DNA from 2 places in the Paenibacillus roseipurpureus genome. Region 1 is predicted to be linked to the other one. Evidence: predicted binding sites of a transcription regulator. Region 1 holds the regulator's gene; the other holds the start of a gene.
What was found. Region 1 encodes NrdR, which represses ribonucleotide reductase genes. Its sites were predicted from a motif close to AACACNATATATNGTGTT; they were not measured.
Positions count from the first base shown of each region.

Region 2: MJB10_RS18310 (adenosylcobalamin-dependent ribonucleoside-diphosphate reductase) is a predicted target of NrdR. The motif match lies at 2,031-2,048, and genes of this name have one in related genera.

Region 1 covers NZ_CP130319.1:4,339,678-4,344,002, reverse strand. Annotated here, with positions in the region: gene MJB10_RS19500 (MntP/YtaF family protein) at 1-472, shown strand, start outside; gene coaE (dephospho-CoA kinase) at 542-1,138, shown strand; gene MJB10_RS19490 (lytic transglycosylase domain-containing protein) at 1,135-1,731, shown strand; gene MJB10_RS19485 (alpha/beta-type small acid-soluble spore protein) at 1,797-2,012, opposite strand; gene nrdR (transcriptional regulator NrdR) at 2,124-2,603, shown strand; gene MJB10_RS19475 (hypothetical protein) at 2,900-3,088, opposite strand; cyclic di-GMP riboswitch class I at 3,134-3,256, opposite strand; gene MJB10_RS19470 (hypothetical protein) at 3,343-3,516, shown strand; gene htpG (molecular chaperone HtpG) at 3,593-4,325, opposite strand, start outside.
Region 2 covers NZ_CP130319.1:4,114,086-4,118,410, forward strand. Annotated here, with positions in the region: gene MJB10_RS18310 (adenosylcobalamin-dependent ribonucleoside-diphosphate reductase) at 1-1,921, opposite strand, end outside; gene dat (D-amino-acid transaminase) at 2,205-3,035, shown strand; gene MJB10_RS18320 (ABC transporter substrate-binding protein) at 3,284-4,325, shown strand, end outside.

The sequences.
Region 1 (4,325 bases):
AGCGCAATTGAGTTCCGAGTCGGGCGTGCTTTCACGAGAAGAAGCCGCAGTTAGCAGCATGTCGTATCCTAATTCGCATAACCATGCGGGTGTGGCGGAGCCGATTACGTTTGACACGCTGCAACGAACGAAAGAAATTGTGAATATTGAATTGAAACGATTCGGTCTTGTGATTCAAATCCTGCGTACACCTTCCATTGCGGATGTTGATAAATCAGGTAATATCTCAGCTTCCGAGGCCACATTACTCGGTTTAGCGCTGTCTCTGGATGCGTTTGGCGCGGGGATCGGCGCAGCGCTTATCGGTTTTGTTCCTCTTTTAACAGCATCGGTCATCTCGCTTTCCAGTGGTTCTTTGCTTGCGATTGGTTTGCGAATCGGATTTCGTTACGCGGAAATGAGCTGGATGAAGAAGCTGTCAATTTTTCCAGGAATCGTCCTTATTGTGATGGGGCTTATGAAAATGATATGAAAACCCGACTTTATGAACACGCACTATAATCGATCTTCATGTTTAAATACGTTTAGGAGAGGTCGCCTTATGAATATCGGTCTAACAGGTGGCATTGCCTGTGGAAAAAGCACGGTTAGCCGCATGCTCGTTAGCCGCGGTGCTCTATTAGTAGATGCGGACCAGATCGCTCGAGACGTTGTAGAACCTGGCAGTCCTGTTCTCGAACAGGTTGCCTCTCACTTTGGACAAGTTGTGATAGGCTCAGATGGGTCTTTACAACGCAAGAAACTAGGCGAAATTATCTTCGGTTCCCCAGAAGCGCGCAAGCAGCTGGAGGCGATTCTACATCCTCCGATCCGCGCCCGCATGCGTGAACAAATGACGTCGTATGAACTGGAGTACCCCACAAAGCTCGTCGTGGTGGATGTTCCTTTACTTATAGAATCTAATTTAGTGTCGATGTTTCAAGAAATTATGGTTGTCTACGTACCTCGTCCTGTGCAATTGGAACGGTTGATGGCGCGCGACGGCTTATCCTTAGAGACGGCTCAGCTTCGACTGGATGCGCAGATGTCCATTGAAGAGAAACGTAAAATGGCGGATGTGGTCATTGATAATAGCGGCACTTTGGAAGAAACCAACAAGAGGGTTGAGCTGTTTTGGGCAGGGAAGGGATTAGCATGACGTTTTTTCGGAAAAAGCGAATGTTTGCACTTCTGCTAATCGCTTTTGTCATGATTCTCTTCATGAATAGCGCGATTATCGGCAGAAAGCTATACCCAATCTATTTTCAGCAGGAAATCAGGCAGAGCGCGGCGAAACACAATATAGACCCGTTTCTGATTGCAGCTATCATCCGTGTAGAAACGAATTATAAATATCATTTGGAATCAAGCAAAGGTGCTTTAGGGCTTATGCAGCTCATGCCAGAAACGGCGGAGTGGATTGTGGAGTCTTCGGATTTGGGGCCTCTTACCCAAGATGATTTGCTTCGTGCTGACATTAACATCTTATTGGGATCGTGGTATGTGAATTGGTTGATCAAGCATTATAATGGCAATGTCGTGTACGCGATCGCGGCGTATAACGCTGGTCAAGGCAATGTGAATAAATGGAAAAATAATGGTGTGTGGGACGGGACGAATACCAATATTAGTGATATCCCGTTTGGGGAAACGAGGCATTATGTACAGCGTGTACTGTACTACTATGAGAAATATACGATGTTGTACCGGGAACAATGGGGGGGAGAAACAAACAAAGAAGCATTGGACTAGCTCCGAATGGAGCGAAGAGTCCAATACTTCCCATTGTGCAGAATCTATAACTGGTTAGTCCAAGATTACTTGAATTGACCTGCTAGAGATTGTTCTGCAATTTGTACCAGGCGACGAGTAATGCTACCACCAATAGAACCAGTGTCACGAGAAGTCATGTTGCCATAGTAGCCATCTTGTGGGATAGCGATACCTAGCTCCTGAGCTACTTCGTATTTCAACTGATCCAAGGCTGCATTTGCTTGTGGAACGATCAGAGTATTGCTGCTGCGTGAGCTCATGTCTGTTCACCTCCTTGTCGGTTGGTAAATCTATTGTGTGCAGTACGCTGAGTTTCAAGACATGTAACATCTGGTAAAGAAATGTCCATGAGAGAAAGGAGTGGAAAGCGAATGAAATGCCCATTCTGTGACCATTCTGGTACGAAAGTGCTTGACTCCAGGTCCGCCAATGAGAATAAATCCATTCGTCGCCGTCGTGAATGCGAGAAATGTGCAAGAAGATTCACAACCTTCGAAATGGTAGAAGAAACGCCTTTAATTGTGATTAAAAAAGATGGAAGTCGGGAAGAATTTAGTCGTGAGAAAATTTTACGGGGCTTAATACGAGCATGTGAAAAGAGGCCCGTTTCGATGGAGCGCTTAGAAATGCTGGTCTCAGAGGTTGAAATGCAGCTTCGCACGACAGCTCATGCTGAGGTTGATAGCCTTGGCATTGGTGAAATTGTGATGGAACAATTGTACCCTGTCGATGAAGTGGCCTACATTCGCTTCGCCTCTGTATATCGGCAATTCAAAGACATCAATATGTTTCTGAAAGAGTTGACACAAATTTTGGGAAAGCATGATACCGGGCTGCTTCGCGATAAATAGAAGTGTCTGGACAGAATTGAAAAAGCCGCTCGGCTTCGTGGCAAGATCACGAAGCTGGAGCGGCTTTTTGACAATTGTATAGATGCCTCCTCATGAGGGCTATGCAACGACAGAATAGGCATTGTTTTTTTTCGAAATGTGACAAAAAAATAAAAAAAGACTGCGGTTATCCCGCTGTCTTTCTCTAAATGATCCCGCATAACCCAATAAAAACGCGACAAATCGGAAATTTGAAAAAAAATTTATCTATAGACATCAACCGACTGTATTTTTGAATGGGATAAGGCATAATTCGGTTATTGAGTACGTTTGTCCAATTCACTGCGCAGAAAATGAATAAATCGAATCGCTTCCTCAGGTGTCAGAACGATGTTATCAAACGAAAAGGAGAACATGTCCAATAACTCACTCTCTGGAAGATGCAGATGATCGATCAACTGTTTCACGTCTTGACTCATGTGACCATCGATGACTACTTTATCCATGATGCAGATTTTCCTCCTTTGTCGTTCTGTCAATATCGGACGGAGGGCGGTAGCTGGCAAACATATTGAACACCTTGAGATGGGCTTCTGTCATACCTAGGTGTAGGTGCCAAATTAGTCCCTGTAGCTTTGCGTCACCATTTTTCAATGGTTTTGCCTTTATCGTACCGATATACGCGTATATCCAAACTATATCATAGGTTATAGTGTTTGACATGCCCCTATTATATGAATTCGAAGGATGGTTGAGACATATGTCCGTCATGAACCCTATTTCTGGTCAAATCTCGAAGGAATTGGATATTGTTAAAGTTGCGAATGAGCTTGGGATCGATCATGAACGATTGTTGGCCTATGTGTACCAGCGATATGAAGCGGTGAAACCATCGGACGAGTCGGAAAGCGCAAGTGTAGTTGATTCGAATTAACACATAGATGCATGGAAATTATAGAAGCAAAGAAGCACCACAACGTGTGCGTTGCAGTGCTCCTACTAAACATGGATTATACCATGATTTTGCAAATGTCATTCGTGAATTCTACTGGATCTTGCAGCGGCAGGCCTTCGATCAAGAGTGCTTGATTGTACAACAGTGCTGTGTACAGGTTCAACTTCTCTTTATCTTTCTCAAACGCATCTTTCAAGGAAGCAAATACGTCGTGGTTGACGTTGATTTCAAGCACTTTCTCTGCTTTAACGTTCGGATTGTTCGGCATCGCGTTTAGGATTTTCTCCATCTCGATAGTGACATCACCCTCAGTGGATAGGCAAACTGGATGCTTCTTCAGGCGTTTCGACGCTTTGACGCTAGAAACCTTGCCTGCAAGCAAACCGTTCATGTATTCGAACAAGTCCTGATTTTCCTTTTTATCAGACTCAGATTCCGTTTGGTTGTCTTCAACATCAATACCCAAATCCCCGCTTGAAACGGAACGGAACTCTTTCTCCTTGTAAGTCATGATCATTTTGATTGCAAACTCATCAATATCATCCGTGAAATACAGAATCTCGTATCCTTTATCTGTCACAAGCTCCGTTTGTGGAAGTTTATCAATGCGTTCCATGGACTCACCAGAAGCGTAGTAGATATACTTCTGATCCTCTGGCATTCTTGATACATACTCATCCAACGTTACAAGCTTTTTCTCTTTTGTTGAAGAGAACATGAGAAGATCCTGCAAAAGCTCTTTATGCGTACCATAATCGCTGTATACGCCGAATTTAAGCTGTCTGCCG
Region 2 (4,325 bases), 230 kb from region 1:
TCAACACTTGAACATCACGACTGCCATCGCGATAGATGGTCACACCTTTACAACCCAGATCGAACGCCAGTTCGTACAGTCGTTTCGTTTCTTCTACCGTGAAGTCAGACGGGCAATTCGCCGTCTTCGAAATCGAGCTGTCCACCCATGTTTGGATAGCCGCTTGCGCACGAATATGATCTTCCGCCGTCAAGCTCATCGAGGTTACGAAATAGTCTGGCAGGTCTTGATCAGGATGTGCATCCTTCCATTCCTGCGCGATCGGTACGTACTGCTTGTCGAAGCCAAGTCGGCTTTGGCGGAAATATTCAAAGGCAAAATACGGCTCAATTCCCGTCGATGTACCAACCATCGTTCCTGTGCTTCCTGTAGGCGCTTGGGTAATTACAGTTACGTTACGCATACCTTGCTCACGAATCGCTTCCCCGACTTCTGGATAGACGCTGGTCATCTTCTTCATAAATCCGCTTTCCATAAATTTATCTGCGATAAACGCTTGGAAAGAACCCTTTTCTCCTGCAATTTCTGCAGATGCCAGATAAGCTTCTCTCGCCATAAAGCCATAAATTTTATCCAGGAATACTAAGGATTCCGGGCTGCCATAACGAATTTTCAATTTGATCATAAGCTCAGCAAGTCCCATCGTGCCAAGACCTACACGGCGTTCGTTCTTCTGGTTCGCTCGATTCTCTTCAAAATGATACGGCGTTTTATCAATCACGTTATCTAAGAAACGCGTTGAGTAGCGAACGACTTTAGCGAGATCTTCCCAATCCACATCGTGGTTCGCTTCATCATAGAACTTGGATAAGTTAATCGCGGATAAATTACACACTCCCCATGCAGGCAATCCCTGTTCTCCACACGGATTCGTACAAATAATCGGATTAAAATACCAACTGTTCGACATTTGGTTATAATACTCAAGGAACACAACGCCAGGCTCTGCGGATTTCCAAGCGGACTCAATAATTGTATGCCATACTTCCCGTGCACGCACCGTACGATATGGCTTAACCGATTTGCCTAATGCTTTCCAAGCTGCCAAGTCACCGTTCCACTGTGTATCGTAATCAGGATCAGTCGTATCAGGGAATACAAGCTCCCACTCCAAGTCTTCCTTCACAGCTTTCATAAAGCCGTTACTCACACACACCGACAAGTTGGCGTTCGTAATTTGCCCCATCGTGGACTTCACTGTAATGAAATCCTCCAAATCCGGATGCCAGTCATTGATCATAAGCATAAGCGCTCCGCGGCGGCTCCCACCTTGCTCGATTAAGCCCGTTGTATAGCTGAACAAGCCGCCCCACGAAACAGCGCCGCTTGACGATCCATTCACGCCTTTGACAATGGAACGTCTTGGTCGCAAGGAAGATAAATTGATTCCTACGCCGCCGCCGCGCGACATGATTTCTGTCATCTCCGACAGGGTGCTCATAATACCGCCGCGACTATCATGCGGTGATGGAATGACATAGCAGTTGAACAGCGTCAACTCGTCACTCGCATCCGCGCCAGCCGCGATTCGACCGCCAGGTACAAGCTTCCAATCATTCAATACATACTTGAATTTCTCGGTCCATTCTGCGCGCTTCTCAGGTGTTGCCTCGACGGAGGCCATCGCTCCTGCCAAACGATCCCACATTTCCTCAGGTGTCTTTTCTCTATTTAATGTCAGCTTCTCAACCGCAGATTCAACCGTTTCACCGCTGCGTGTCAGAACCTTCACTGTATTTCCCTCACGGCTAACAATTTCACCAACTTCTTTGGCTGGAAATTTCGGATCATCTTTGGTCAGTACGAGAACAGTGTCTCCCACTTTCGCTTGACTCGTATCTGCATCCTTCAGCGCATACCGATCCAGAAATATTTTCTCGCTCAAACCCGTCAACTTCTTACTGGTGTAGCCATTCCCCATCTTTCAAAACCCTCCCAATTAGCCGCAAATAGTGCTGCGATTTAAGATAATCCCTACAAGATCCAGAAACTGCCAATTCACAATATCTGGTATTCGTTTCTGATTATACTACACAATATTTAGCATAGACAAAGTCTAATTACCCATTGATTTTCATATCATAAAATGCTAGTTTTGACGTCCTTCATAACGTTTGGTAACGTAGAAATAGTATATCACATTTTCCAGACATATAGAACGTACGTTCGATCAAATATTTTTGTGCAAAATGGAGGGATGAATCATGTATTTTTTCAAAAATGAATTCGTTGACGCGAAGGACGTTCAAATTTCACCTGACGATCGCGGCTATTATTTCGGTGACGGCATTTACGAAGTATTTCGCGTGTATCAAGGTCAGCTTTATGAGTGTGAAGCTCATATGCAGCGATTACTGCGCACGGCGGCTGAAGTACGTCTGCAACTGCCTTATTCCAATGAAGCTTTCGTACAAATCCTGAATGAATTGATTCAAAAGAATGGCCTCAACGAGGGCACGATTTATTTGCAAATCACCCGTGGTGAGGCACCTCGCGCACATCCTTTCCCGACACAGGCGGAGCCGATTGTTCTTGCCTATAGCAACGAAGTGAAGCGCCCGTTAGCCACTATTGAGAACGGCATCAAAGCTGTTACCCAACCCGACATTCGCTGGCTGCGCTGCGATCTCAAGACCTTGAATCTGCTCCCCAACGTTCTCGCCAAACAAGCTGCGCTTGATCATGGTGTGCAAGAAGTTGTGCTCCATCGTGAAGGCACGGTGACAGAATGCAGCGCATCGAATCTGATGATTGTGAAAAACCAGACCCTCTACACGCATCCTGCGAATCACTTGATTTTGCATGGCATTACAAGGGCCGTTGTCTTACGAATCGCGCATACACTGGGCATTCCGGTTAAAGAAGAAGCTTTTACCACGGGGCAGCTGCTTCTGGCGGATGAAGCGTTTATCACAGGGACTACCGTAGAAATCACACCGCTGCTCGAAATCGATGGACAAGCCATTGGCACTGGCGCACCTGGTCCTTTAACCCAAACGCTGCAACGTGAGTTCGAGAAAACTTTTCTAAATTGAGCAGCCCCCCCCTCCAATGAATCAAACATAAACAGCCCAAGCAGCCATGCTTAATGGCTCTTTGGGCTATTCTCATCCCCTTCGAATAACGAGCACCCTATTGACGGAATCCCCATACACAATTAAACTATGGTTAATTATTATCAGCCTTGGGTTCATCACACCCAACACTTCGCTGAACAAAAGCGTTAAAGTGGTGGGAGAGCAATGCGTCCAAGCAACAAGCAAGAACTTCGAGAGGGGCAATCATGTTGAAAAAGAAAGCGGTCTTATCATTCGTTTTAACAGCAGCACTAATGGTTGTAGCAGGCTGTGGGCAGAAGTCTGAACCAACACCTGCAGCAGGAGGAGCAGCATCAGCAAAACCAGCGGCTTCAGCTTCCGCCCAAAAAACGTACAAACTTGCGATCTCGCAAATTGTGGAACATCCTTCGTTGGATGCAACACGTCAAGGCTTCCTTGCTGCACTGAAGGATGCCGGCATCGTGGAAGGCACCAATTTGAAAGTCGATTTCAACAATGCGCAAGGCGATCAACCTAATAACTTATCCATTGCTCAAAAAATAGCTTCCGCTGACTACGATCTTGTACTCGGGATTGCAACTCCTTCCGCGCAAGCAGTCGTACAGCAAGTGAAGAAAGCTCCAATTCTTTTCGCTGCGGTAACAGATCCCGTTGCAGCCAAAATCGTGCCAAATGCAGACAAGCCAGGCGGCAATGTTTCTGGAGCTTCAGATACGAACCCAATGGCGGTTGCTCAATTGATGGATTTTGTAGCTGCTAACATGCCTAAAGTGAAAACTGTTGGCCTTGTCATTAATGAAGGTGAGCCGAATGCGGTCATTATGGCGAAAAATGCAGAGCAATCACTAAGCAAACATGGCATTAAGCTCATTAAAGCGCCTGTTACGAACACATCGGAAGTGAAGCAAGCTGCACAATCCCTAGTAGGACGCGCAGATGCCTTCTTGATTACCTTAGATAACACCGTTGTTAGCGGCGTGGATGGTATCATTCAAGTTGCCAATGAAAAGAAAATCCCTTTCTTCTCGAGCGATCGCGATACCGTTGAAAAAGGGGCTTTTGCTACCGTTGGTTTCAAATACTATGACCATGGTTACCAAGTAGGTCAAATGGCAGTCGACATTCTCAAAAACGGCAAAAAGCCAGGTGACATGAAAGTAACCGTACCTGACAAAATGGATCTGATCCTGAACCTGAAAGCCGCTAAAGCGCAAGGAATCGAAGTCACAGATGCGATGAAAAACGCAGTCAAAGATAAAGACAAAA